3 regions of the Streptococcus anginosus subsp. whileyi MAS624 genome follow, and region 1 is predicted to be linked to each of the others. Evidence: predicted binding sites of a transcription regulator. Region 1 holds the regulator's gene; each other region holds the start of a gene.
The links. Region 1 encodes NrdR, which represses ribonucleotide reductase genes. Its sites were predicted from a motif close to ACACNATATATNGTGT; they were not measured.
Positions count from the first base shown of each region.

Region 2: nrdH (glutaredoxin-like protein NrdH) is a predicted target of NrdR. The motif match lies at 6,259-6,274, and genes of this name have one in related genera.
Region 3: ANG_RS09625 (deoxynucleoside kinase) is a predicted target of NrdR. The motif match lies at 6,329-6,344, and genes of this name have one in related genera.

Region 1 covers NZ_AP013072.1:661,607-672,687, reverse strand. Annotated here, with positions in the region: gene dnaI (primosomal protein DnaI) at 1-385, opposite strand, end outside; gene ANG_RS03440 (DNA helicase) at 386-1,534, opposite strand; gene nrdR (transcriptional regulator NrdR) at 1,535-2,008, opposite strand; gene ANG_RS03430 (hypothetical protein) at 2,175-2,756, shown strand; gene ANG_RS03425 (endonuclease/exonuclease/phosphatase family protein) at 2,803-3,618, opposite strand; gene ANG_RS03420 (PTS transporter subunit IIBC) at 3,635-5,824, opposite strand; gene ANG_RS03415 (response regulator transcription factor) at 6,036-6,725, opposite strand; gene gndA (NADP-dependent phosphogluconate dehydrogenase) at 6,734-8,158, opposite strand; gene ANG_RS03405 (YceD family protein) at 8,250-8,786, opposite strand; gene ANG_RS03400 (MFS transporter) at 8,974-10,233, shown strand; gene htpX (zinc metalloprotease HtpX) at 10,302-11,081, opposite strand, start outside.
Region 2 covers NZ_AP013072.1:781,514-792,594, reverse strand. Annotated here, with positions in the region: gene ANG_RS04050 (P-loop NTPase family protein) at 110-976, opposite strand; gene ANG_RS04045 (hypothetical protein) at 973-1,980, opposite strand; gene uvrC (excinuclease ABC subunit UvrC) at 2,044-3,843, opposite strand; gene ptsP (phosphoenolpyruvate--protein phosphotransferase) at 3,994-5,727, opposite strand; gene ANG_RS04030 (phosphocarrier protein HPr) at 5,729-5,992, opposite strand; gene nrdH (glutaredoxin-like protein NrdH) at 6,390-6,608, shown strand; gene nrdE (class 1b ribonucleoside-diphosphate reductase subunit alpha) at 6,864-9,023, shown strand; gene nrdF (class 1b ribonucleoside-diphosphate reductase subunit beta) at 9,157-10,116, shown strand; gene ANG_RS04010 (CPBP family intramembrane glutamic endopeptidase) at 10,243-10,944, opposite strand.
Region 3 covers NZ_AP013072.1:1,917,525-1,925,415, forward strand. Annotated here, with positions in the region: gene ANG_RS09580 (replication initiation protein) at 1-266, opposite strand, end outside; gene ANG_RS09585 (hypothetical protein) at 401-670, opposite strand; gene ANG_RS09590 (FtsK/SpoIIIE domain-containing protein) at 888-2,219, opposite strand; gene ANG_RS09600 (hypothetical protein) at 2,435-2,644, opposite strand; gene ANG_RS09605 (hypothetical protein) at 2,708-3,025, opposite strand; gene ANG_RS09610 (hypothetical protein) at 3,219-3,725, opposite strand; gene ANG_RS09615 (DUF308 domain-containing protein) at 4,322-4,837, shown strand; gene ANG_RS09620 (HD domain-containing protein) at 4,910-5,569, opposite strand; gene ANG_RS09625 (deoxynucleoside kinase) at 5,659-6,273, opposite strand; partial or broken gene ANG_RS09630 (epoxyqueuosine reductase QueH) at 6,460-7,047, opposite strand; gene ANG_RS09635 (recombinase family protein) at 7,131-7,891, opposite strand, start outside.

The DNA of each region.
Region 1 (11,081 bases):
CCAAATCCACTTTTGCCAAACTAGCTTCCTTGAGACTAGCCGGAAGACTAATTAAATTTAACCGTGCATTGATAGTTGCTTGTTTCTGCGCTTCGACTAGTTCTGGAGTTTCTTCATAAGAAACGTCTGCATACCCCTCATTCTTCACCAATATCGGCTTATAGCCTTTGGCAATATACGCTTTATCACCTAGCAAGAAACGGTTTCGCTCCGAAATATACTGATTAAACTTAGAAATGCTTCGTTTGATTTCAGCAGGTGTCAATCGCTCAGACTGGATAAAAGCCGCCACATCTGGATCGGCAACGATTTGTTTCACCAACTCTTCATAGTCAAATTGACGAGCTTGTTTCCTATGCGCCATCGTTTGTCCAACACTCTCCATCTAGTCACCTCCTTGGTCTAATTTCGCTAAAAGTTTTCTCTTTTGCTCCTCTAGCTCAGCCTGCTTTTCAGCACTTGTTTCATTCTTATAGTCAGGATTGCTCCAGTCGGGAACATTGCTCTTTGAAGTAGCCGTTTGATTTGCTTTTTTGCTTGGTTGTTGATTTCGTTCACGAATCCGCAAAACTGCTTCTTCTGCCGATGACACTTCTTGATATGAAAAGTCATTTGCTACTTTCAAAGCGTATTTTTCATTGAGATTAGCCGAATCCACTTTGTTAAAAGTCAATAGCAAAATCACATTGATCACTTCATCTAACAGTCCCAAATTTGCCAATTCTTGCAAACACTGACGTTCTCCTCGTGTGATTGTCGCATGCTTTGTTTTTTTGATTTCTGCCAAAAACTGCATGGCTGACCTACTCTTAGCCTCTCGAATAATCGTTTGTTCAGCATTAGAAAATCCACTTGCAGCAGGCTTTTGATTTAATTTTTGCTTCATTCGCTTGGTTGAAATCACATGACCGACAGCCGTTTCCTTAGCCAACAAATAGGTCTCATACCAAGTCCAATTTTGTTGCTCTGAAATAGCAAAGAGTACCAGCAAATCTTCTTTTTCGTTTTCAAAACGCAAGTTTTCTCGCGCCATCAATTGTTTAAAGTAATCCAAGTCAAAATGATTCTGTTTTGATTGCGGCTCTACCTTTGCATCTTCCACTTGAAAAATCTCTGACAGCTTCACATCTTGCTTCTCACCACTTGGGTGACTAGGCAACAAAGCTTCTACTGCAGCTTCACCAATCTTCTTTTCTAGCAGGCGTCTATAAACGGGATTGCTTAAAAATTCACCAGACGCTAATGTGGGCTGCAAATAGACCTGAAAATGATTCTCCGTATGATAAAGCTCTACTAACTGCATAGCGGACAACATTTCTAAACTTTTTTGCAAGGCATTCATCCCCAGATTGAGATGATTCAAAATGTGCCCAAAAGTATAAGATGATTTTCCATTATCCCAAAAAGCAAGAAAATACTGATAGATAGAGGTTGCATGAAACCCTAAAATTGGCAAATACAGACGAATCAAATTGGTGCTGTCCTGACTAATCAGATTATTCTTCACAAAAGAAAATTGATCATTCGGTTTCATCTATTGTTCCTTTTTCTTTTTCGCTGTTTTTGTAATCTGTTTCAAGAGGCTTTCCAGCTCGCTCACATCTTTAAAGCTACGATAAACACTAGCAAAACGAACATAAGTAATTTCATCTAAATCCGCCAACTCTTCCATAACCAAACCACCGATATACTCGCTTGCGATCTCATTTTCATTACTACTGCGCACTTTTTGCTCAATTCGGCTAACAATTGCTTCAATCTCATCACTAGAAACAGGACGTTTTTGCGCCGAACGAATGATTCCATTAAAGATCTTATCTCTTGAAAATTGTTCCCGCGTGCCATCCTTTTTAACGACAACGAGCGTCCGTTCTTCTACACGTTCATAAGTCGTAAAGCGATACTGACATTCATCACACTCACGCCGACGACGGATTGTGTTGCCATCTTCTGCTTGTCGACTGTCAATAACACTTGATTTACTACCACCACACTTAGGACAACGCATCTGCTTCCCTCCTGAATTCTTAATACTTCATTATACCATGTTTTAAGAAATAACAAAAGATAGGAACTTCCTCACGAAAACATATAATAATCCGTTATCCTATTTACTTCTCTCAAAAAATTTTATATAATAAATTGTAAACGTTATCATTTTAAGGAGAATTATGATGAAAAGATTTTTTTCTGTTGCCTTTTTTAAAGACAAAAAGAATATTGCTATTCTAGCTTTAATTGTTCTTTTGTTGGTTTCCTTTTCTACCAAAGGAAACCAGCGCGAAAATAGAGAAGAATATAAAGTACAGATTCAAAAATTAACAAAAAGCAATGAAAAAGCCGCTAAAGATTACAAAGCATTAAAAAATGAGTTTGACTCCTACAAAAAAGAAAACGAGCAATATATTGCTCTAGGTAAAAAAGAGAAACAGGCAAAGAAGGAGAAAGCCTCTGAGGAAGAGAAGAAAAAGGAAGCGGAAAAAGCAGCAAAAGAACAAGAAATAGCTAAACAAGCGGAAGAAAAACGAAAACAAGAAGAAGCTGCGGCTGCTCAAGCGCAGCGACAACAAGAGGCCGCTGCAGTACAAGAAGCTCAACAGCAGGAACGAACCGTTTATGTAGCTCGTAACGGAACTGCTGAGGTTTATTGGTACAGTATAGATAATATGCCACGCAATACACGGTTTGACAGAGTAGTCACCATGACTGAAGCCGATGCTATCAATGCTGGAAAACGCCACACCTCTAAAGAATGACAATCAAAAACGGGAAGTTTTATCTTGAACTTCCCGTTTTTGATTGTTAAAATGCAACTTCTGCTTCTAACCCAAAATGGTCACTAACGACAGGTGTTGCTTTGCCGTCAAAAACAACAGCAGATTTTTTAACGTTAAAATCTTTACTCGTAAAGATATAATCAATTTTTAGAGCATCCTTGTTTTCAGCCCAGCCGGCAATATCGCCTTCAACTGTTGCTGTACCAATGACTGTAGCCGCAACAACATGACTGTCTTGCAGAGCAAGCGGACTTTTTAGAATGTGCCGATAACCCTCATAACCGACGGGATTGTTAAAATCTCCCATCAATACTAGAGGCATATCGCGCTGCAACAATTCTTTTTCTACTTGTACCCATTCTTCTTGGAAGCCTTTGTCCCACCAAGAAAAATGACAGGAAGCCACCGTTACAAGCCGTCCATCTACTTCTGTTTCCACCAAAAGTACTTTTCTAGTGTGATAATCCGTTGGATCGTTGGCATCTGAAACCAATAACTCACTTGGTTTCAACGGCTTTAAGGATAAAATAGCGACTCCCTCATGAAACCGATCAAAACCAATATGATTATAAGCCCAGGACCAATGATAAATGAGACCTCTCTTAGCTAATTTTTCAACTAAACAACACGCAAAATGGTCCTTATGAATCGCAATGGCGCCATCTACCGCATAATAAAATGGAGCCTGAACAACCTGTTCAGACTCCATTTCTTGATTGACTTCCTGCAGGCAAATGACATCATATTTTTCTTGAAGAATCCGCTCAGCTAGTTGATCTAGCTTTTTTCCTTGCTCATCTTCCATCCAACTATGAGTATTTAAAGTCAGGAATTTTGCCATGATTTCTCTTTTCTATTTACAATTCTACTTTAGCAACAACTGTTTTCACTGCTACTTTGCCGAATGTTTCAACAGTTACAGATTTAATAGCTTGTGCATTTGTGAAGACAACAACTGTTGAAGTTTCACGACCTGCTGCTTTGATAGCTTCTAAATCAGCTGTCACAAGAAGATCACCTGCTGCAACTTTTTGCCCTTCTGCAACATGCACTTCAAATGGTTTACCTTCAAGACTGACCGTATCAAGTCCGATATGAACAAGCACTTCAAGACCACTATCAGTCAAGAGACCAAGAGCATGTTTTGTAGGGAAAATGCTTGTAATCGTACCTGCTACTGGTGAGTAGATATTTCCATTTTCAGGTTCAACAGCAAATCCGTCACCCATCATTTTTTGTGAAAAGACAGGATCTTTGACATCAGAGATAGCAATAACTTCACCATCAGCAACCGTTTCAATTTCTTCTGTTACACCTTTGTAGCTCACTTCTGCTGCTTGTGAAGCTGTCATTTGACTCGGAAGAGTTTCGGGAATCACTTCACCTGAGTCAAGTAAGTCTTGAATATCAGATTTCAGAACGTCCGCTTTCGGACCATAAATGGCTTGAACACCTTGGCCTTTCATCACCAAGCCCATTGCTCCTTCAGCTTTCCATTGTTCTTCTGTACCAACTTTTTCAGCATCTTTGACAGTCACACGGAGACGTGTCATACAGGCATCTACATCAACGATATTTGCGCGTCCGCCAAGAAGGTTGATAATATTTACTGCTTGAGAAGCTTCAGCTACTTTGCCACCAGCTTGAGCAGATGAATCACCATCTTCTCCATCAGCTGTTTCATAGTTACCATTACGTCCTGGAGTTGCGTAGTTAAATTTCTTAATCATGAAGTTTGCAATGAAGTACATTATCACTGCAAAGAGAATTGTTACCCAAATAAAGTTCACAATATCCATACCCAAACCAGCGTTGATTGCAAGTGGGGTACGAGTTAAGAATTCGATAGAACCAAATGAGTGAACACGCAAGTGAACAACGTCAGCCATTGCAAAGGCTAACCCTTGCACAACTGCATACACTAAGTAAAGAGGCATTGCAACAAACATGAACATATATTCAATTGGTTCTGTCACACCTGTCAAGAATGTTGCAAGTGCTGTTGCAGTCATCATCCCTCTGTATTTATGCTTTTTATCTGCATCAACATTACGATAGATAGCAAATACAACACCCATCAAAATACCAAATGAACCAATCATTTGTCCAACTTTAAAACGAGCTGGAGTCACGCTGTTTAAAAGATGTTGATATTGAGACGCATCTGAACCTTTCAAGTTTACAAGGTCTGTCACCCAAGCTAACCAAAGTGGGTCTTGACCAAATACTTGTGTTCCCTTCGCTGCACCAGTCAATACTTCATACGTACCACCAATTGAAGTGTAGTTCATTGGAATCGTCAACATGTGGTGCAAACCAAATGGAAGCAAGAGACGTTCTAAAGTACCATACAAGAATGGTGCCAAGAATGGCGCTGTATCTTGTGAGTTGGCAATCCAGATACCAAATGAGTTAATACCTGTTTGAATAACTGGCCAAACAGCTGAAAGAATAATCGCTACAACAGCTGAGCGCCAAATAACGACAAATGGTACAAAACGTTTCCCATTGAAGAATGAGAGTGCATCTGGTAATTTGCGGAAATTATAATATTTGTTGTAAGCTGTTGCTCCCACAAAACCGGCAATAATACCAACGAAAACACCCATGTTAAGAGCTGGGGCTTCCAGTACACTTACAAAATAATCAGCTACTTTGATTGAAGTGCCAAACAAAGTACGAACAGTTGCACCATCTTTTGCCAATAAATCTGAAGTCACACCAAACATAACCCCAGTAATACGGTTAATCAAGATAAAGGACAGACCAGCTGCAAATGCACCACCAGCACGTTCCTTTGCCCAGCTACCTCCAATAGCTAATGCAAACAAAATGTGAAGGTTTCCGATAACTCCCCAACCAATTTGCTCAAGAATACCGCCTGTTGTAACAAGAGCAGCTACGTTTGGATTGATCATTGGAATTGACTTACCAATACTGATCATCAAACCAGCCGCGGGCATTACTGCGATAACGACCATCAGAGCTTTTCCGAATTTTTGCCAAAATTCGAAACTGAATATGTTTTTGAATGTCTCTTTCATCATTCATATCTCCTTATAAAATTTTCCGCAAGCGCTTTCCGCAAACGTTTGCATTTATTTGACTCTTTAATTATATCATATATTTCTATTTTGTAAAGCGTTTTTATATAATATTTTAAAAATTTTTCCTATTTCTTGCTTACAAATTGTAATAGACTAGGGAAATACGCCCATTAGAAAAGTGCAGAAAAACGATATTTCCTGCACCTCAGAGTTATTCTTGCATAGCATAACCAACACCACGCACGGTTTTTATATAACTTTTTTGCCCCGCTATATCAATTTTACTACGAAGATAGCGAATATAAACATCGACAACATTTGTTTCAACAGCTCCTTCGTATTTCCACACGCGTTCTAACAACTGTTCACGGCTTAAAGCCTGATGACTTCCCATCAATGTTGCTAATAAATCATACTCTCTTCGAGTCAAAGCAATCACTTCTTCACCTCGATAAACTGTATGATTTTGCACATCAATCCGAAGATTCCGATAAGATGTTGGAACTTTCATCTGACTACAATGCTGGTCAATAAAATCACGCCCACGAAAAATGGCAGAAATTTTTTCAACTAAGTCCGTCACAATGAATGGTTCTACCATGTAAGCAACAGCAAAGCGTTGGATTTCCTCAGTATATTGAAGAATATTATCACGATTATCCAATACAATGATGACCGAAGCAGGCTTTATCACACTTAATTGTGCGGCAAATTCTGTTCCTGTCATATCGTCAAGCGTAAAATTCAACAGGAATAAATCGTATTGATTAGCTCTCGCAGACGCCAAAGCATCTTTTCCCGTTTCGAAAAGATCAACCCGATAACCTTCTTTTTGTAATTCTAAGCCAATAAATTGCGCTAATTTTTTTTCTTTCTCAACTAATAAAATCCGCTTCGCCATAGCCTATCCTATTTTTCATCATACCAAGAATAGTGGTAAATTCCTTCTTTGTCCTTGCGTTCATACGTATGCGCACCAAAGTAATCGCGTTGCGCTTGAATTAAATTGGCTGGCAAGTTTTCTGCACGATAGCTATCAAAGTAAGCAATCGCACTAGAGAACGTTGGTACCGGCACACCTGCTTGAACAGCCAACGCCACTACATCACGAACAGCTTGTTGGTATTTGGCAGTGACGTCCATAAAATATTCGTCAAGCAGTAAGTTTGCAAGATCTGGATTATGTCCGTATGCATCTGTAATTTTTTGCAAGAAACGAGCACGAATGATACAACCAGCACGCCAAATAGAAGCAATTTCACCAAACGGAAGATTCCAATCCTGCTCTTTAGATGCTACACGCAATTGTGAGAAACCTTGTGCATAAGACATAATTTTTGAGAAGTAGAGGGCTTGACGAATTTTTTCAATCAATTCAGCTTTGTCTCCTTCAAATTTAAATGCAGCTGGTTTTGGAAGAACCTTGCTTGCAGCCACACGTTCATCTTTATAAGCAGAAATATAGCGTGCAAAGACAGACTCTGTAATGAGCGGAAGCGGCACACCAAAGTCAAGAGCTGATTGGCTCGTCCATTTACCAGTTCCTTTATTTCCAGCCGCATCCAAAATGTAATCAACGATTGGTCCATCTTGACCTTCATCATCTTTACGAGTCAAAATATCAGCAGTGATTTCAATCAGATAGCTATCCAACTCACCTTTATTCCATTCTGTAAAGATGTCAGCCATTTCTGCTGCTGAAAATCCAAGCAAGTGTTGCATTAAATCATAGCTTTCCGCAATCAATTGCATATCACCATATTCAATCCCATTGTGAACCATTTTTACATAATGACCTGCACCGTTTGGACCGATGTAAGTCACACATGGCGCACCGTCTTCTGGTGCTTTGGCTGAAATTTCTTCCAACACGTCTGCTACTAATTCATAAGCTTCTTTTTGCCCACCAGGCATGATAGACGGTCCTTCAAGCGCACCTTTTTCACCACCGGATACACCTGTTCCGATGAAATTGATTCCTGAATTCGCCAATTCTTCTGAACGACGAATGGTGTCTTTATAAAAAGTATTTCCACCGTCAATCAAGATATCTCCCTTATCAAGGAAAGGTAAAAGTGCCTGAATCGTTGCATCAGTTCCTGGACCAGCTTTGACCATGAGCATGATACGACGTGGTTTTTCAATAGAATTTACAAAACTTTCCACATCATAACTTGGAACAAAGTTTTTTTCAGGGTGAGATGCAATCACATCTTCTGTTTTATTCGCTGAACGGTTGTAAATTGCTACTGTATAGCCACGAGATTCAATATTAAGGGCAAGGTTACGACCCATGACGGCCATACCAACAACACCAAAATTCGCTTTTGTCATTTTGTACTCCTCTTTTTAGTTTGTTTTATTTTATCATTTTTATGCGTGAAAATAAAGGATTTGTTGCTAAAAACCAATGTTAAAGAGGGGTTCACTCTTCATCAAATAAGCCTTGCAAACTGGCGAACGGACTATTCTTCTCTTTTTGCGCTTGTTTACTTTTTTGATACTCTTCTTCAGTCATGACCTGCCAATCATTTCCTGAAGGCATGCAGTCACTCGCTTTCTCCTCGGACGTCAACACTTTAAGTGGAATATGCAATAAAATATTATCTGCCACACTTTCGGCTAGATTGATTACTTCATTTTCAATCGGCAACACCAAATCATCAGCTATCAAATCTTGATCCATTTTCCCACTATGTGCATCAGAGAAAACCTCATTCACCAAGTAGTTTTCTTTTTGATCTACCGGTTCCATGCTACGACTGGACGCTAGTGTAATGGTATAAGACAAATCATAATCTAAAAAGTAAAGGCCATCTTCATACTGCACCTTTCCACTTGCAACAATATCTGCGACATTCAAAATTTCTGGATTGCGCATTTGTAATTCTTGTGTCAAATCAAAACCTTGCTCAAAAGTAAGACCATCTGGATTTTTACGAATTTCTTGAATATGTAACATGATTTCCTCGTTTGTATTTAGATTTCTAGTTTTATTATACCATTTTTGAAAAAAGACATAAAGTTCACTTGCAAGTTACTTTACTATACCATTCACTTACTTATACTTTATTACCACTTACAGAAAATGCCTTGAAATCAGGCTCGTTCCTGCTATAATCATTGCAACAAATAAAAAGGAGATTAGGATGAAACTCATCTTCAAAAATAAAGTATTCGCTTTTATCAGCTTGTCACGCATGTTCAATATTCTAGGTTCTTCCATTTATAATATTGTTTTTGTTGTTTTTGCTTCTAGTCTGCCACATCCAAAGTTTGCTGTAGGAATTGCAAACTTTATCGTTCTTGTTCCAACATTTTTTACGATATTTATCGGTATGCAAGCGGATAAAACAATTCAGAAAGCTCGCTGGCTCATTCATATGGGGTATGTACAAGCTTTCGTCTTTACTGCGGTAGCTATTTTGACAAAGTCTAGTACCTATATTGCCTTTTCAACCGTTTGTCTCATCAATATCCTTTCAGATATTATCAGCGACTATCGTAGTGGACTACAAATGCCTATTTTGAAAAAGAATATTGCTGATGTAGATATGATGGAAGCTTTTTCTTTCACACAACTCCTCACCTATCTATGCAATCTTGCTGGACAAGCTCTTGGTGTTTGGCTATTAACTGTTAGCAATCAAAACTTCACTCTAGTCGCTCTTATCAATGCCCTGTCTTTTCTACTATCTTCTACAACACTCTACTTTGTCCGTCACCGTTTGATCCACGAAATCGTTCAACGTGAACAAGGAAAGATGACTCCGCTAAAGCAGCAATTCAAACAGATGTATCAAAGTTCTAAATTAATTTTTGAGCAAGATAGTTCTACTAATTTTTTCAAATTACTATTACAGGTGCTCATCCTTAATGCGCTAGGTGGCTCTATTATGGCTCTTTATAATTTGTATTTATTGGATCATCCTTTATTTGGTCTCTCTTTCAGCCAATCTTTACTAATCTTTGAAACGACGTTTATTTTAGGAGTTATTTCTGCTAGTCTTACCCCAAATGATTATTTTAGCAAATTATCGATCAATAAATTAGCTCTTTGGGCTTCTCTAACAATTCCTATTTTAGGGGTTATCAATTTCTATCATCTACCTGTTTTTCTAGGATTACTTGTTATTTTCTTTATGATGTATATTGCAGGGAAGGTCAATCCTAAAATTAACAGCCTGCTTCTCAGCAAACTACCTTCAGATGTTTTAGCTCAAACTTCTAGTTTTCTTAGTTTGCTCTTTTCGTTCTCTATTCCACTAGGAACGATGATTTTTACCAGTCTAGCTATTTGGAATATGAAAATCACCTGGATGGTGTTTACAGGATGCGGTATCATATCTCTCCTACTCTCATTAAGAAAAGATAGGAATAAAGCTAGATTGCTTTCACTTATATTGTAAAACAGCAAAAAAGATCGGGATAGACAGTCATGATTGCAACACAATCATAGGAATCTATCTCAATCTTTTTACATTTTTCTTAAACGATCAACCCGTTCAGAAATCGGTGGGTGGGTGTAAAATAATTTTTGCAAGCCACCTTCTTTTTTCGGATCGTTAATATAGAGAGCTGCACTAGCATCATCAACTTTATGATGCATAGGATCGCTATTTTCTAATTTCAAGAGAGCATTAATCATCCCTTGTGGATTGCGAGTTAATTCTACACTTGAAGCATCCGCTAAAAATTCACGCTGACGAAAAATGGCTAATTGAACCAACGTTGCTGCTAAAGGAGCTAATATAATCGCAACGAGCGATAAAATCAACATTAGAACGCCCAAACCATTATCATTATCTCGGCTATCACGTCTGCGACCACTTCCACCAAACCACATCATACGCCCTGCCAAGCTCGATAACATCGTTACCGCACTAGCAAGCGCTACTGCAATCGTTGAAATTCGAATATCATAATTACGAATGTGACTCACTTCGTGTCCAATAACAGCTTCCAATTCTTCACGATTCATCATATTCAACAGACCTGTTGTCGCTGCTACTGCCGCATTTTCAGGTTTTGAGCCTGTTGCAAAAGCATTGGGTGATGAGTCTTCAACAATATACACTCGTGGCATAGGAACTTGGGCTACCATCGCCATATCTTCTACCACATGATAAAGATCAGGAGCCTCAGCTTCCGTGACTTGTCGAGCACCATTCATGGACATGACAACCTCAGTAGACTGAAAAATCATGCTAAAAGCATAAATCCCTCCAATGATAAAGGCAATCAGCACTCCGCCAAG
Region 2 (11,081 bases), 120 kb from region 1:
GTGGAAACTCTACTATTATTTTTTCGTTTTCTATGCCTATAATATAGTTCTTAAAAAGGAATAAAACGCTAGAAATCCTCTGAAAAACTTCAAAAAAACTTACATCATACTACCCTTCTTTCAATAAATAAAATGCATCATCTAAGTCCTTCATTTTATTTTCATAAAATTTAATATCTGATTCCCAATCATCTTTATCTTCAGATTTATAATCAGCAATTTGTGCCAATATTGAATCTAATCCAGCAAGACTTTCACCTTTTTCTTTATTAGTCTCCCCTAGTGTGCCAAATATTTTATCTCTAATATTTGTAATTAAGGTTAAACAAACTTCTTTAATAAGTTCTTTCTTATTATCGAGAGCTTGAGTTAATGAATCAGGAGAAAAATAGGATCTAGTTAATGAAATTTTAAATTTAAAATCAGAAAAAATTTCTTTACTATAAAACTCAGAATAGACTCTATAATAATTTTCTAACGGAGACCAATTAGCTTCCATTCCTACGGTATTATTATCTACCAACCCAGATCCACCTCCAAAAGATTGCTTGTGCAAATTAAAGAAACTTATTACAGTGTTCACATTTATTTCTTGAGGTAATCCATCATCGCCATTAATTTCAAAGTTCTCATTCTCTCGTACAGTCATATTATATTGTTTGACTTTGAATTTTTCATTATCTTTTTTAAATACTTTAAAACAGGAATTATTATTTTCTAAATGAGAAGCTGAGTTTTTTCCTAAATCCCTTATTAATTCCAATAAAGTTGATTTTCCACTGCCATTTATACCAACTATTGGAGTTATATTATAAATAGACTCTCCATAAAAATTTTCAATATAATCTGGATTTTCGTCAATTTTTAATTCATTCGTTTCAAAATCAAAATTAACTTTATATTCGTCTGAAAAATTAAAAATTTGTTCTTTAAAAAGTTTATCATACTGCTTAATAACCAAAGCAATTAATTTCATTGCTCTCCTCCTATCAGTCCAATTTCTCTACTAATATCTGCAACCATTTTTGAGAGTGGACGCTTCCCATAGTCTTCTTTATTGATATAGAATCCAGTTATAAATCTATCGATTTCATGATTTGTTAATTTCAAATCAGTATTATCCAAAATAGCTGATAAGCCTTGCTTATACTCATTTGTATATACTTCTTTCTTCCACAATAATTCATCGATTACATCAATGTGACTTTGGTACAACTCTTCAATCCCTAAATCTTTTATAGATTGATTAAATCCTGAATATTGAGAAGAAATTTTAATTTCAAGGTCATCAATAGCTTTAGGTATGTAGGTAAATTTTACATCATCAAATCGAAAATTCGTATTATACGGACTATATTTTAATTCTTTTTCCAACTTAACATGATTACAGCTATAACAACTAGGTATCAGGTTATAAAAGGACACTGCAAAAAGTGGGTACTTATTTTTAGGAAAAAAATGATCCAATTGTGCTGTATTAATCGGTTTTCCTTTTTTCCTACTCTTCCGTTTACATGTAGGACATTTTTTATCAGCTTCATCAAGGATAAAGAAATTTTGATTACATTGGCTACAATGAATACTTTTATAAATCGAATTTATATAATTACGGTTACAATATGGACATACCGTAATATTCTTTAAATCAATGATTTTTTTACGGAACTCAGAATCAATTTTACCGTACGATTGTATCAAATACTTTGATATTTTTTCTTCTTTTTTTGAGAAATTTTCTGACTTACCAATATCTTTATACTTTTGTAAAAGGTGATAATCTGCAGTCATAATCTTTATAAATACATCATCTTCACTTCCAAGTTCGGGAATATTTTTCTGTACCCATTCTTTCAAATCCCTCTTAAAATCTTTGTACTTAGAAAAATTCATTTTCTTATATAATTCCAAGCAAATCTTTTCAACAGCAACTGGATTCGATTTTTCTATTGGTATCACAACAAGCACCTCATTATTTTCCACTAGTCTCCCAATTATACCACAAAAGGTCGCTAACGCGACCTTGCATTGGTAGTGAATTCACCCTCAGTCTTTTAACTCTGCCTGAGATTCTGCAGGATTGAGTTTTCTCTGCACAGCCTCCGCTACTTTTCTCGGGACACCCACTTCGACAATTTCATCCACGCTGGCTTTTTTGATGTTGGTCAATGATTTAAAGTGTCGCATCAGATTTTGCTTGCGCTTGAGTCCTAGCCCCTCAATACCATCCAATTGCGATGAAAAGGAGTTTTTTGAGCGAAGCTGGCGATGGAAGGTAATGGCAAAGCGGTGAACTTCATCCTGAATACGTTGGAGGAGGAAAAATTCCTGCGAATTGCGAGATAACTCAACTACTTTCAAAGGATCGCCAAAGAGTAATTCATGCGTCTGGTGCTTGTCGTTCTTTTGCAAACCAGCGATAGGAATATCTAACCCTAATTGATTTTGAATAACGTCTTTAGCAATATTGACTTGCCCCTGACCACCATCAATGACAATAAGATCAGGCGGTATTAAACCATCTCGCATAACCCGACTGTAACGGCGCTTAATCACTTCTCGCATACTAGCATAGTCATCAGGACCGACAACTGTCTTAATCTTATACTTGCGATAATCTTTTTTGCTGGGTTTGCCATTGATAAAAACCACCATAGCTGAAACAGGACTAGTTCCCATAATATTGGAATTATCAAACGACTCAATCCGAACTGGAGTGGGAATATTGAGGAGCCGGCCTAGATTTTCAATTGCTCCTTGCGTTTTTTCAACAGATTTCTCTAATAAGTCAAACTTCTGCTGTAAACTAACTTGAGCATTCTTAATTGCTAGATTGACCAGCTGTTTCTTTTCTCCTCGTTGAGGCTTAAGAATTTTTGTATCCACCACAGCCCGTACTGATTCCTCATCAATATCAGACGGAATCAAAATTTCATTGGGCACCAGATGAGATTTATTCTGATAAAATTGACCAATATAGGTCAGAAAATCCTCATCGGGATCATTGTAATAAGGAAACATATTCACGTCTCGCTCAATGAGTTTTCCTTGACGGACAAAGAAAACCTGTACGCACATCCATCCTTTGTCCACATAATAGCCAAAGACATCCCGATTCTGCAAATCCTTCGCCATCACTCGTTGCTTGGTGCGAAGTGTCGCAATACTTTGAAGCAAATCTCGGTATTCAGCCGCTTTTTCAAATTCCATCTTTTCAGCAGCACTAGTCATTTTTCCTTTCAATTCATCAATAATCTTATTATCATGACCTTTGAGGAAATCTGCTACTTCCTGAGCCATATTTTGAAAAAAATGCTGCTCATTATGGCAAATAGTGTGAGCTCGGCACTGTCCGATGTGGTAGTAGAAACAAACCTTCTCAGGCGGATTGGTACACTTGCGAAAAGGGAAAATTCGATCCAGCAGACGCTTAATTTCATTGGCAGCACCTACATCAGGATAAGGACCAAAATACAAGCCACCGTCTTTCTTGACCTGACGCGTAATAATTAGACGTGGATATTTCTCATTGGTAATTTTGATAAAAGGGTAGGACTTATCATCCTTGAGCATGATGTTGTACTTAGGCTGATTTTCCTTAATCAGATTGATTTCAAGCAACAGGGCTTCAATATTAGACTCCGTGACAATAAACTCAAAATCCTCAATCTCAGACACCAGCGCTTCAGTCTTAGTATCATGACTCCCACGAAAATAAGAGCGCACCCGATTGCGCAAATTCTTAGCCTTACCTACGTAAATAATGGTACCATTTTTATCTTTATGAATATAGCAACCGGGACTAGTCGGCAGCAATTCTAATTTTGATTGAATCAAGTTATTCATAATTATTATTATAGCAAAATTAGCTAAAAGGAAGTAAAAAGGAGCATGGAAAACCTAAATTATCTGCAATGTAAAAAAGAGGACAACAACGCCCTCTTTCAATAACTGAAATTCCAATTGTCTTAATTGACAATGGTTTCCGTTTCGATATTATTCAAAATCAAGATATTCTTTTTCAAGTTCAAGAACTTCTTCCATCGTTGCACATTCTGTAAGAGCACGTTGAGCGAGTTCTTGCATCTTCTTCGTATCCAATTTCTTCATCAAGCTACGTGTACGAAGAACAGATGTTGCACTCATTGAGAACTCATCCAAACCGATACCAACTAGAAGTGGAACAGCAGTTTGATCGCCTGCCATTTCACCACACATACCAGCCCACTTACCTTCAGCGTGAGCAGCTTTGACCACTCGATCCACTAAGCGAAGGATAGAAGGATTGTATGGTTGGTAAAGATAGGATACTTGTTCATTCATACGGTCAGCAGCCATTGTGTATTGAATCAAGTCATTGGTACCAATTGAGAAGAAGTCAACTTCTTTTGCAAATTGGTCAGCGAGCATTGCTGCCGCTGGAATTTCAATCATGATACCAACTTGAATATTGTCCGCAACTGCCACACCTTCTGCAAGCAATTTAGCTTTTTCTTCTTCTAAAATGCCCTTTGCTGCACGGAATTCAGTCAACAAAGCAACCATTGGGAACATGATACGCAATTGTCCATGCACAGATGCACGCAACAGTGCACGTAATTGTGTGCGGAACATTGCATTGCCTGTTTCAGAAATAGAAATACGAAGAGCACGGAATCCAAGGAATGGATTCATTTCTTTTGGTAAATCAAAGTAAGGAAGTTCTTTGTCGCCACCGATGTCCATTGTACGGACAACAACTGGTTTGCCATTCATTCCTTCCAAGACAGCTTTGTAAGCTTCATATTGCTCATCTTCTGTTGGGAAATCTTGCGAATCCATATAAAGAAACTCAGTACGGTAAAGTCCGACAGCTTCAGCGCCATTAGCGTTGACACCTTCAACATCTTTTGGTGTACCGATGTTTGCAGCCAGTTCAAAATGTTTTCCGTCAGCTGTTACTGTTTCAGCATCTTTCAGCAAATCCCATTCAGCTTTTTGTTTTGCATAGGCTTCACCCGCTGCTTTAAAGGTTGCAACTTGTTCTTCTGTTGGATTGATAATAACCTCACCAGTAATTCCATTCACAGCAACTGTATCACCGTCTTTTACTAATTCGGTAATGTTATTTGTTCCAAGAACCGCAGCAATTTCAAGAGTACGAGCCATAATAGCTGAGTGACTTGTACGTCCACCAATATTGGTTACAAAAGCTTTAACAAAGTTTTTATCTAATTGAGCGGTATCAGAAGGAGTCAAGTCATGGGCAATCACAACCACTTCTTCATTGATCATAGCAGGGTTTGGCAAGCGTACACCAAGCAAGTGAGCCAACACACGTTTGGTCACGTCGCGAATATCTGCCGCACGTTCTTGCATGTATGGATTATCTTCCATATTTTCAAAGAGAGTGATGAACATGTCTGTTACTTCTTTCAGACCTGCTTCAGCATTCACTTTTTTTGCACGAATTGTTTCTTTAATCTGACCAATCATTTCTGGGTCAGAAAGTACCATTAAGTGAGCATCAAATACTTGAGCTGCTTCTTCTCCAAGGCTTTCTACTGCTTTCTCACGGATAACAGAAAGCTCGTTCTGTGAAGCTTCAAGAGCTACATCCAAACGAGCCTCTTCTGCATTTGTATCTTCGACTGAAGCAGTCTCAAATGATAAATCCGGTTGAACAAGTAGATATGCCTTAGCAACAGCAACACCATCAGATGCTGCAATTCCTTTTAGCATTTCTGTCATGTTAAGCCAATCCTTCTTTTGTCATTGTTTCTGCGATTGCTACAATTGCATCATCAGCGTCTGCACCTTCTGCAGTAATTGTTACATCAGCCCCTTGACCAACACCAAGGCTCATAACACCCATGATTGATTTGAGGTTTACTGATTTACCTTTGTATTCAAGAGTAATATCTGAAGCAAATTTGCTAGCAGTTTGAACTAACAAAGTTGCTGGACGTGCGTGAATACCTGTTTCTGCCACAATGTGGAAATCTTTAGAAGCCATAGTTTGACTCTCCTTTAATGTAATCTTTTTGGGGTCTCATGTGATAACCCTTACAATTCTAGATTATAACATCTTTGTAAAATTTTTTCAAGAATTTTATGTGTATTCAGCAAGTCTTTTTTATGAGAATTACTGAAATTTCATTAAAACGAGATTTTCACTGTCCAATTGATTGACACATTTTTAATCCATTGTTCCCTAAGGAAAGCTTAGTCTAACGAAGCCCAAAACAGGAGTTCATTCTATCTTTTTCTTTTTCCAAGAAAACACTATATCTAGTATCATGGTATTTAAAACCCCAAAACAAAACACAATATTTAGAACATAATAGTTGACAAAATTCCCTGCTTTGGATATACTAATTCCATACTGAATTTAAAGAAATTAGGAGTTCATTATGGTAACTATTTACTCAAAAAATAATTGTGTTCAATGTAAAATGACAAAACGCTTCTTAGACACTAACCATGTAGAATATCGTGAAATCAATTTGGACGAACAGCCTGAATACATCGATCATGTGAAAAGCTTAGGCTTTAATGCTGCTCCAGTCGTTCAAACTCCAACGGAAGCATTTTCCGGTTTTCAACCAGGTAAATTGAAAAAATTATCATAATTTATGACATGTACCTAATGGGAGAAATGGTTAAAACTGCGATAACTAGACAAGACCTTCTCCGTTCACTTTTTATACTCGGAAGAGTACCTTTGATGAAAACTTTATTTTCTTCGTTCACCACCTCAACAACTTTCAAAACTGTTGAGTAATTTTGTGGGGTGAGACTACGAACTAAAATTTTCAATTTTTAGTTCTTGCCCACCCCTCTTTCTTTTGCCAAATATCAAGCCTAACATTTAGAAAAGGAACAATATGGGACTTAAACAACTCGAAGACGTGACGTATTTCCGTCTGAATAACGAAATCAACCGTCCAATCAACGGACAGATTATGCTTCACAAAGATAAGGAAGCCTTGGAAGCATTCTTTAAAGAAAATGTTGAACCAAATACGAAAAAATTCTCTTCTATCACAGAAAAAATTCACTATTTAATTCAAGAAAACTATTTAGAAAAAGAATTCATCCAGCTTTATTCACCTGAATACATCGAAGAGCTAGCTTCCTTCATTCATGAGCAAGATTTCCACTTTAAATCTTTCATGGCAGCTTATAAATTCTACAATCAATACGCTCTCAAAACAAATGACGGCGAGTATTACCTTGAAAGCATGGAAGATCGTGTTCTATTTAACGCGCTCTATTTTGCCAACGGTAATGAAGCAATCGCCAAGGATATTGCCAATGAAATTATTCACCAGCGCTATCAACCGGCTACACCAAGCTTCCTCAATGCAGGACGTGCCCGTCGCGGTGAACTAGTTTCTTGCTTCCTCATCCAAGTAACAGATGATATGAACTCTATCGGCCGCTCCATTAACTCTGCTCTGCAGCTATCTCGGATTGGCGGTGGCGTTGGAATTTCCCTCAGTAACCTGCGGGAAGCGGGTGCCCCTATCAAAGGTTATGAAGGAGCTGCTTCTGGTGTGGTACCAGTTATGAAGCTCTTTGAAGACAGTTTTTCGTACTCTAATCAATTAGGCCAACGTCAGGGAGCTGGTGTTGTTTATCTTAATGTCTTTCACCCAGATATTATCGCTTTTCTTTCAACTAAGAAAGAGAATGCTGATGAAAAAGTACGGGTAAAAACCCTTTCTTTGGGCGTTGTCATTCCAGATAAATTTTATGAATTGGCTCGAAAGAACGAAGATATGTATCTCTTTAGCCCTTACTCTATCGAACGGGAATATGGCGTTCCATTTGCCTATATTGATATTACTGAAAAATACGACGAATTGGTTGCCAATCCTAAGATTAACAAAACAAAGATTAAAGCTCGTGATTTAGAAACTGAGATTTCCAAGTTGCAGCAGGAATCTGGCTATCCTTATGTAGTTAATATCGATACTGCTAATCGTGCTAATCCAGTAGACGGCAAGATTATCATGAGCAATCTCTGCTCCGAAATCCTGCAAGTCCAAGAACCAAGTCTCTTGAATGACGCTCAAGAATTCGTTCGTTTAGGAACGGATGTTTCTTGCAATCTTGGGTCGACCAATGTAGTCAATATGATGACTTCACCAGATTTCGGTAAGTCTATCCGTACCATGACGCGGGCGCTAACGTTTGTTACAGATAGCTCTCACATCAAAGCCGTTCCGACTATTGATCATGGCAATAGCTTAGCTCATACTTTTGGGCTAGGAGCCATGGGCTTACACAGTTATCTGGCTCAACAGTTGATTGAATATGGTTCAGCTGAATCTGTTGAGTTTACTAGTATTTACTTTATGCTCATGAATTATTGGACCCTTGTTGAATCCAATAATATTGCCCGCGAGCGTGGTATGACCTTCCACAACTTTGAAAAGTCTGATTATGCAAATGGTTTATACTTCGACAAATATGTGACTGGTGAATTTGTACCGAAATCTGACCGAGTTAAAAAACTCTTTGAAAATATCTTTATCCCTTCTGCTAAAGATTGGACTGAGCTACGCGAAAAAGTCATGACAGACGGTCTTTATCACCAAAATCGCTTAGCTGTTGCACCGAATGGCTCTATCAGCTATATCAATGATGTATCTGCTTCTATCCACCCTATTACGCAACGCATCGAAGAACGCCAAGAAAAGAAAATTGGAAAAATCTACTATCCAGCAGCTGGTCTATCAACTGAGACGATTCCTTACTACACCAGCGCTTATGATATGGACATGCGCAAGGTCATTGATGTCTATGCAGCAGCGACTGAGCACGTGGATCAAGGATTATCTCTGACCCTCTTTATGCGTAGCGACATTCCACAGGGACTCTACGAATGGAAAACTGAAAGCAAACAAACCACGCGCGACCTGTCTATCCTGCGCAACTATGCCTTTAACAAGGGCATTAAATCAATCTACTATGTCCGCACCTTTACAGATGATGGCGGCGAAGTTGGAGCGAATCAGTGTGAGAGCTGCGTGATTTAATATTATATTAGTACAACAACTGCTATGAAGCGAGATTTTTCTGTACTATATAAAGTTTCTAAAAGCCTTTCAGAACAATTTTAAACTATCTGTAAACGATAAAAATCAACTGGAATAAAAGAAAGTAATCAACATGAAAACCTATTACAAAGCCATAAATTGGAATGCCATTGAAGATGTCATTGATAAATCTACTTGGGAAAAACTGACCGAGCAATTCTGGCTCGATACACGAATCCCCCTCTCCAACGATTTGGATGACTGGAGAAAATTATCACCTGAAGAAAAAGACCTTGTTGGTAAGGTCTTTGGCGGATTAACATTATTGGATACGATGCAATCCCAATCAGGTGTTGAAGCTATCCGAGGGGATATTCGTACACCTCATGAAGAGGCTGTGTTGAATAACATCCAATTCATGGAGTCTGTTCATGCCAAATCGTATTCATCTATTTTCTCAACCCTTAACACGAAATCAGAAATTGACGAAATTTTTGAATGGACGAATACAAACCCTTATTTGCAAAAGAAAGCTGAAATTATCAATGAGATTTACCTCAATGGAAATGTTCTTGAAAAGAAGGTTGCCAGTGTCTTTCTGGAAACCTTCCTCTTCTACTCTGGTTTCTTTACTCCGCTCTACTATCTTGGAAATAACAAGTTGGCCAATGTAGCTGAAATCATCAAATTGATTATCCGTGATGAATCTGTCCACGGAACGTATATCGGTTATAAATTCCAATTAGGCTTTAACGAATTGCCAGAAGAAGAACAAGAAACTTTCCGAGAGTGGATGTACGACCTGCTCTACACCCTCTATGAAAACGAAGAAGGCTATACAGAAACTTTGTATGACGGCGTCGGATGGACGGAAGAAGTCAAAACTTTCCTTCGGTATAATGCTAATAAAGCTCTGATGAATCTTGGTCAAGACCCACTTTTCCCTGATACAGCTGATGACGTCAATCCGATTGTCATGAATGGTATTTCAACTGGAACCTCTAACCATGACTTCTTTTCTCAAGTCGGAAACGGTTATCTTCTTGGTGAAGTTGAAGCCATGCAAGATGATGATTATAATTACGGGTTATAAAATATCAATTAACAAAAATAACATCTAATAACACAAAAACACGAATGGGACATACCAACAATAAGTGGTACTACTCCTTTCGTGTTTTTGATTTTAAATTATGAATGATTTGCCATTTTTAAACCACTATTGAAACATCGTAAGCAGCATAACGAGAGCTGCTGGTGTGTTGTTTAAAATATGCACAGCTATTGAATCCTTGAGATTTCCTCGACGTGCAAAGGCAGCATAAAGCACTAATCCCATGGCAAAATAAAGTGGAAACTCTGTCCATTTTGAAATATGAGGAAGTGCAAAAATGATAGATGTTATGATGGCTGCTGATATTTTTTGATCTTTCTCAAAGAAAAAGATTGTCGCAAAACCACGGAATACTAATTCTTCAATCACCGGAGCTATTATTGCAACAGTTACTACATATAACAGAGCAAAAAAGATATGATTAACAGACATAATTTTTCCTAGACTTTGTAAAGCACTATCATTACTGGTCGTACTTTGCCCTGTTAAAAGGATATTTAGATAAGTTCCAACTACTGCTACTATTCTTGCCGCTAAAAAGAATAACAAGGCTTTTCCAAAATCTCCCCAAGAAAACGACAGAACTTTGACGTCTTTTGAGATGTGTGTTTGGTATCTTCTCCATAAAGTGCGGATAGCAAAAAACACGAGCACAAGGTAGGCTAACACCAGTAAAATTTCTATATACACGGGCAAATCTTGCCCTCTAGCTAGAAACAACATAGGAATGCCATTGATAGCCATGACTAACACAATCAGTCCCAATAATTTTAAAATTCCAAGTCCAAGATGGGCTATTTTTTTCATTAAAATGCTCCTCGTATAACTAGTTATGTTTCATAAGATTGGGACAGAACTTATCTTGAAAAATTTAAGTTCGTAGTTCCCTACATGCAAGACTGCTCAACAGTCTCCCTGACTGTTGAGGCGGTGGATAAAGAAAA
Region 3 (7,891 bases), 870 kb from region 1:
CCTTTATAACTAGATAGTTCACCATTTCTATTTAAATTTGGTTCAACTACACCAAAGTAATCATATAGGATAAAACTCCCGTTAAGAATCGCAGAATGAAATTCTTCGCTAACTTCAGCAGTTAAACTCAATTTGTCTAATTTCAGACCAATGAATCCATACTTCAAAGATACCTCCTCTTGAAATTTGGAGTAACTCTTATCAGACATTTGATGTATACTTATCGGGCTATTAGAGGGAGCCCGATTTAAAACTTCTCTATCCATGAAATTTCTCCTTCAAAAAACTAAAATTAAAACATTCTATAAATACTTAAATTTTAGGGTAAGACTGCCGTTCCACTGACCACGCCCTACTTGCCAGCAAAGCTGGCAGGCCCAGTCTTACCCTAAAATATAAATTATTTATTATTTAATTCCGCCATTTCAATTAATTCTTCAAAAGTTCCAATCTTTCTAGCTTGAATCACTTCATACTGAGCATTTTGACCAAATGAAGCATTATTAACAACTTCAACTTCATAAATGCCAGGAGATACAAAAATACCACTAAATCTTCCTTTATCAAAGTGCATACCAAGATCGCCCCAAGAATCACGTAAAGTGGCAATTTTCAACCAGCCTTTCTCTTTCTTAGTAGAGATAGCTAGAACAACAACAGTTTCTTTCATAGTTAAAATCCTTTCTTATTTAAAATAATATACAGTTATACAGCTTTTAACGTCAATCGCCCCCTATTAGTACTGGGGGGATTCTCTGACCTCCTGCTAAAGCAGTCGGTGGGCTCTTTCTCCCTAGCGAAAAGAGGAACGCTCCGCTCGATTCTGCCCCCTGGCAATCGTCCCTATTTCGCTAGTCCTAAAGACCTCATCTTTTTACATCAAATTTTTAGGACATTTGATTCGTTTCCTCCTCTAAATATAATTGTAGTTCGCTTATAAAATGAAATTGTTTGGTATCTAAGTAAGGGCTTTCCCAATATTGTGCGGTTCCCTTACCTGAACCTTGCATATAGAGATAGCCTGCTCCTTTTTCTTCAATAGGTTTTAACTTGTCAGGAGTAGCAGAACCAAACACCATGCGGTAGCCTTCGCTTGAATTTGCACCTAAGGCAATTCTCAAGCCGAGATTATCTCTTAAATCAGTATTCAACGTCTCTGAACGCATTTGCTGAGCAGAGATAAGAATAAATACTCCAGCTTGCCGACCCAATAGAATAATTTGCTTGATACCGTCCATGACTTCAGTAATAACTTCTTTTGATTTTTTATCTGTTCCTGAAGCTTGGAATGCTCCCATTTCGTCAAAAATGAGCCACACTGGTTTAAATCCATGGTCGGTAAAATTTGAGCCGTATTGAAAGTTATCACGCATATATTGATATCGTTCCCGGATTTCTTCAACTACTAACCGTACAACACGAGCGATATTGTTAAGAGTGGTTGCTACATATTTTTTTCCAAAGTAATGTGACAAGCTACCTAGATCAGAATTTTTAGGATCCGCTATATAGACAGTTGATTGACGTTTGAGAAATTCTAAAATTAGGAAAGATATAAAAACCGACTTTCCGCTTCCTGTACCTCCCGAAACTAAAATATGAGGGCATTTTACTGGGTTATAGACTATTCCGTACCCTAAGTCGATATCAAGATTGTTGATTACTTGCTTTTGATCGTGAGATTGTAGAATTAGCCTTTCTGGTTTTTTGTAGTAAAAGTGGTACTCTACAAAACTAGGGCGAATAATTTTTTCTTCCAGCTCTAGTTCTAGTGCCCCTGCAATTACGTCATCAAGCAACTGGACTTTTTTGGAGAACTCGTCCCCTGTGATAAGAGCTTTGACCAAAATATAACCTTCTTTTTTATTGAGGGCATATTCTAAAACAGCAGACCGAACAATTTTCTCATAACCCGTGCTGTTCTTAGCAGCAGTATAAAGTCGGTTGGTGTACAAAACCCACAACAATCGCTCGCGAATTAGCAAATAATTTTCAAGATTATATCTTAGTGATTTTAACTTTAAATGGAATTTATAAATTACATTTAAAATTAGCGCAATAAGTAAAGTTTTTATCAAATCAGAAAACCTAGTATTTGTTACAACAAAAATCGAAGCTATACCAAGGCTGAATAATAATGCCCAATGAAAACGTCTTAATCTTACACTCGATAAAAAGGAGCTTTTTGTGAGATCTGCTGTTTGCCTTATTTTAAACATTTAAACGCCCTTTATTTTATCTATAAACTCTTTTAGCAAATCATAGATTCCTATGAGCTTGATTTTTGTGAAATAGTAGGTAGAAATAAGCAGTGAAATACACCCAATAAAAAGGGAAACATTTGAAAGAAAATGCCCTTGAGGGAGCGTAAAAACTCCTATGCTAGCTAATATTACAAATATTAGAAAGAATACATATGTTTTAAAATTATCAGTCATTTTGATTTACCTATATTTTCAATGAACATTACAATAATTGCAGGAAGCTGAATTAACAGAACTGCAACAGAGAGCAACAGAGCACATTTAATAGATAGCCATGGTGTATAGGCTGTAAAATCTATGCCTTTTGCTGTGAAGCCAGCTAAAACGGAAATTATCGCTAATAGAACAAAGGACGTTGTTATCCAAAAGTAATTTTTCATTTTTTATATTCTCCATTTCTTTTTAATAATGAATGTAGGGGAGAAAAAATCTCCCTCACAGTTTTAAGATTCACTTACAGAGCTGTAAAAAGAAGTATTTCTATATCCTTGATAAACCGGTTCATTCATCAAGGAAAGTCGAGTTTTATCAGAAACACGATGTTTCTGCCGATTAAGAATAAGAATATTTTCTGCAATCTTTTTCAAAGTAGGCTCATTAATTTTAGCAAATGGTAAATTTCGCTTGAGGAACTCTCGTGATTCATCATCTAATATAAAGTCTACTGATACATTTGAATTAAAACTTTGTACTCGCTTAATTCCATTCTCATTCGGCATTTCCATATTTTCTTTGTCAAAAATTTCTTTAAAAGTTTTCATGTTTTCTCCATTTCTCTATCTTATTGTTGCAGCTAAAGTCAATATTCTTAATAAGTATTGGCGAAGCTCGTGCCCTCATTTTCTCTCCTTTTGTTTCTCTGTGTAACACTCGATAGAACTCGTTGTCCAAAAAATAAAGTGTATAACACTATAAAACTTTGTTAGTAAATAATAAAGATGAAACCCACCCTTATTATTTGTTATTCCTTTTTGCCTTAAACAATTCAATTTCCTCTATTTGTGAACGATAGTAAAGGTATATGAATATTTTTATAACATAGTTTAAATTGATTACTCTTTGCATAGATTCTGGTTTTAGTTTATATCTATAATCCTCTAACCCTTGCAACACGTCGCTAAATAGATAAAATCTTGGGGTAATCGTCCCAACTTCTTGCGAATAATCTACTTTTTGGCTTGCTATTTCTGCAAAGACTTGAGACCACTCAATCTCTTTTCTATCATCTTTCGCTTTTACAAAATAATAAGCAGCTTCCAAAATACTTCCACTTGAGACCATTATGGATAAAGTAGGAGAATATCCCTGAGAAAAATCTTCATATTCTTTCAATATTGACTCATACTTATCTATTAAAGAATTCTTTTCACTTTTCAGCTGTTCTTCCTTTAAGAAAATAAGCTCATTTATCCAGTATTTAGTTTCGTGAGCAACTCGAACCGTTTTATATTCTCGACTCATTTTCTCTCCTTTCTTTGTTCTATCGTATCTTACACTTTAATTCTATCATATGAAATACAGAAACGCAAGCAAAAAATTCAAAAAATTTTAAATCAACCTAAAACATTAAATCCCATCATCTAATTTTTGCCGTGAATTTGCCGTGCATTATACTGTTCCCAAACTCATATACCTACTTATAAAGCATGAAAAGCTCAGAAAATCAATAATCGTTGAGTGCTATATATTCTAATATACTTGTAGGGGGCATCTAATATTTACATACAAAAGCCTATCATATAGGCTTTTTCACTTACTCTCAACTATTTTTGCCCCATCATTTGCCCCACTTTTAAATCTATCTTTTCTTTTTGAATCAAATTACATCTTAACAAATAGTGTAAAGCCAGTTACTTTTGCTTTGATGCCATACAATATTTTCATGTAGAGAAGACAAATTTTATCTTCTCTTTTTATTTTCAAAATGATAAAAACTGATTTTCTTTTCATGAATCAGACTGAAACTTCCAAATTGTCCATTTATTTTATTGACATTTCCTATAAAAATATGTAAAATACTTTCATTATCAAACTATACTATATAGGGGGGTATTGAAATGAAATTTTCTAATCGTTTATTGCTATTCCTTGCAGGAGTTGTTTTTGTCCTTTTAGCACTTTTTCTATTTACAAACCCAGCAGCTAATCTTGTTGCTTACAGCTGGTGGATTGCATTTGGTTTACTGGTTGCTTCTATAGCAGCTATTTTAGGCTATTTCTCTGTACCAAAAGAGCTTCGCTCACCAGTTTATCTTTTCCAAGGGATTGTTAATCTTCTCTTAGCTCTTTACCTCGTTGCCTATGGCTTTGTGACCCTGCCGGTTGTCATTCCAACTGTTTTAGGAATTTGGTTAATTGTAGAAGCCATTATAGCTTTCTTTAAAGGCAATCGTCTGGGATTGATTTTCCCTATTATTGGCAACCATATCATGTGGATAGCGTTGCTTGCATTTTTACTAGGTCTAGCGATTCTGTTCAATCCAGTAGCTACAAGTGTCTTTGTCGTTTATGTCGTTGCCTTTGCATTTTTAGTTGCTGGCTTTACCTACATCATTGATGCTTTTCGTAAATAATCTAGTTGCTATTTCTATCGCATTCAAAAAAGCTGGGAAATCATATTCTCAGCTTTTTCGTATCTTTAATTGTCACTTTTTCGCATCCCATTCTGCGTAGAATTGCTCTAGGTATTCTTCCAAAAAGCGATGCCTGCCCATGGCTAATTGCTTGGCATAATTTGTATTCATCAAATCTTTTAACTTCAACAACTTTTCATAAAAATGTAGAATTGCTGTTCCTTTATTGCTTCGATATTCTTCTACCGTCATATCTTCTCGCGGTCGCAAGGCAGGGTCATGAATGGGTCTGCCCGTATATCCAGAATAAGCCATAGCTCGCGCTATTCCAATCGCTCCAATCGCATCCAAACGGTCAGCGTCTTGAACAATTTTCCCCTCCAAAGTGCTAACATTCTTCTGTTGATGATCACCTTTAAATGACATTGTTGAAACAATCTCTAACACATGAGCTATTTCCGCCTCTGAAGCCTGATGATTCTGTAGCCATTGCTCAACCTTTTGCAAGCCCACTTCTTCACTCTCATTTAACTTCCCGTCAGCTATATCATGTAGTAAGGCAGCTAGCTCACAAATAAAAACATCTGCTCGTTCTTGTTTGGCAATTTCTACAGCAATATTTGTGACACGTACAATATGCCACCAATCATGTCCGCTTGTTTCGTCTTTCAGTTCAGCATAAGCAAAATCTCTAGCTTCTTGAAGAATTTTCGTTTGTCGATCAGTTATCATCTGTCTCTCTTTTTTATTGATGTATACAAAAATCTCGAAGCTATTTCGAAACTTTCTTGATTAGACTCATTTTTCAAGCCCAATCGTTTTCATTTTTGTTGAATTTGTTGGTAGACGTGATTCCAGTCATTTGGATTTGCAATATCTAAATCATCCGTTGCAATTCTCATTTTAGGACTGTAGTTGTAATCCTCATACCAATTTTGATAATGCTTATAAAGCAGTTGGTAGTAGTCAGCTAGTCCATTTTCTTCATTTGGTTGCTCATAATTGCGACCGCGTTTTTTGATATTGTTCATAATATGGTCGAAACTACCATCTAAATAAATCAACAAATCTGGCGCTTTCTTAGGCAGACCTTGGATTTCTTCCATCATATTGTCCAAAAGTTCCAAGTAGATATCATACTCTTGCTCACTGATACTTCCCTTGAGTGTATTGATATAAGTAAACAAAGCGTCTTCATAAATAGAACGATCTAGAATGTTATTGTCATCATGATAGGCCGCTTTAATCATTTTAAAGCGTTTGTTTAGAAAGTAAATCTGCAAAGCAAAACCATATTTATCAGGGTCTTCATAATATTTATCCAAAATAGGATTTTCTTCTACCGGTTCAAAAAATGGCTGCGTTCCTAATTCCTCGGCTAATCGATAAGTGTAAGTCGTCTTACCTACCCCAATCATGCCCGCTAAAATAATCACTATCTTCCTGCACCTCCCAAATCTATCCAATATCAGGTTATCAGCCTCAGCCTAACCACCATATATTGTGCCAAAGAAGATGATAACACAATATATTGATGACGTCAAGATATAAAACTTCTAAATGTATAAACAAAAATAACCTTGTACAAAGAAGCACGATTAGCTTCAATACAAGCGTTATTTTTAGGATTCTCCATTCGTGACAGTAAATTTAATATGCGAATAATCTTTTTCTAAATCTTTCCCTTTCAAAAAAGCTGTCGCATCTTTTTTAATCTGAACGAGGTCAATTCCTTGCGCCTGTGCTGCAAATACACAACCACAATAGCATTGGCGATAAATGTCGTACTCCTCGCACATTTCGACCGATCGCTTATAGCCCTGATTTTTCTTAAAATCACTCGGAAGATACTGGGTTGCATAGACTTTCTGTACTTCAATTCCAACGCTATTGATTGTCTGCGAATTTTTATGAGGGCTGATTGTCAAGGCACTTCCAAAATAGTCAAATCCCAAATCAACCGCCACTTGTGCCGTTTTATCCAAGCGATAATCATAACAGACTTTACAACGATCGCCACCCTCCGGCTCTTCTTCCAAACCGTGTACTGTTCGGAAAAATTCTTGCGGCTCATAGGGGGCTTCTAAATATTGAACATGATTACCAGTATTTTCATTGAAATCGTGAACAAATTTTTGGGCAACATAGGCACGGCGTTGGTATTCTGCTTTGGGGTGAATATTTGAATTGGCAAAATAAACCGTCACATCCCTCTCGTGTCAAGCGAATGACACAAAATATATTGTCTATTTTTAGACAACAAAAGAGAGTGATTTCTCACTCCCTCTTGCGTCTATTTCCATATGATTTTCTGAACAATGCTTCCCTCACATAGGACAGAGTCAATATACTTTTCCATTAGCTCCCTTGTAAGCTCATTATCCTTAACTACCTCATCTTGTTTAGAAAGTTCCGCTATTCTTTCCGATAGGCTTTCAAGTGCTTTGTCGATACTCTTTTTACTTTCTATGAATTTGAGCTTTGTCATCTTGCCGAGTTTGTATTTTTCAAAGTCTGAAGTCTTTTTAGCTTCAAGTCTTTCGACTTGTTTTTCCAAATCTTTAACGCTTATCTTATCCTTTTGCTCAGCTTTAACCTCACCATATTTTTCTTTAATAAGAGCTAAAACCTGCTCTTCAAGTTTCTCCGCTCTTGAATTCTTATGTTCCACATTGTTGCATTTGCAAATTCTACAATGAAAATACTTGTGTACCCTCACGCTTCCATCAAGCCTCGGTCTTTTCGACTGAACAAATCCCAATATATGATTACAAGTAGGGCATTTAGCAAATCCTTGAAGTGGTGAATGCTGTCTCCAAGGATAATCAGTATTCTTACCTTTAATAAAGCGTCTGCTTTCTTTTATGGCTTGAACCTTATCAAATTCTTCCTGAGAGATAATAGCTTCATGATGGTTATGCACCCTGCCCCATTCCTCTTTTGGATGGAATTTGAAGCTTCTGGGTGTCAACACTGATTTTTCTTGCATATTGAAGACATAAGTACCTGTGTAATTTTCGTTTGAGAGCATATCCGTTACAGTTCCGTTTGTCC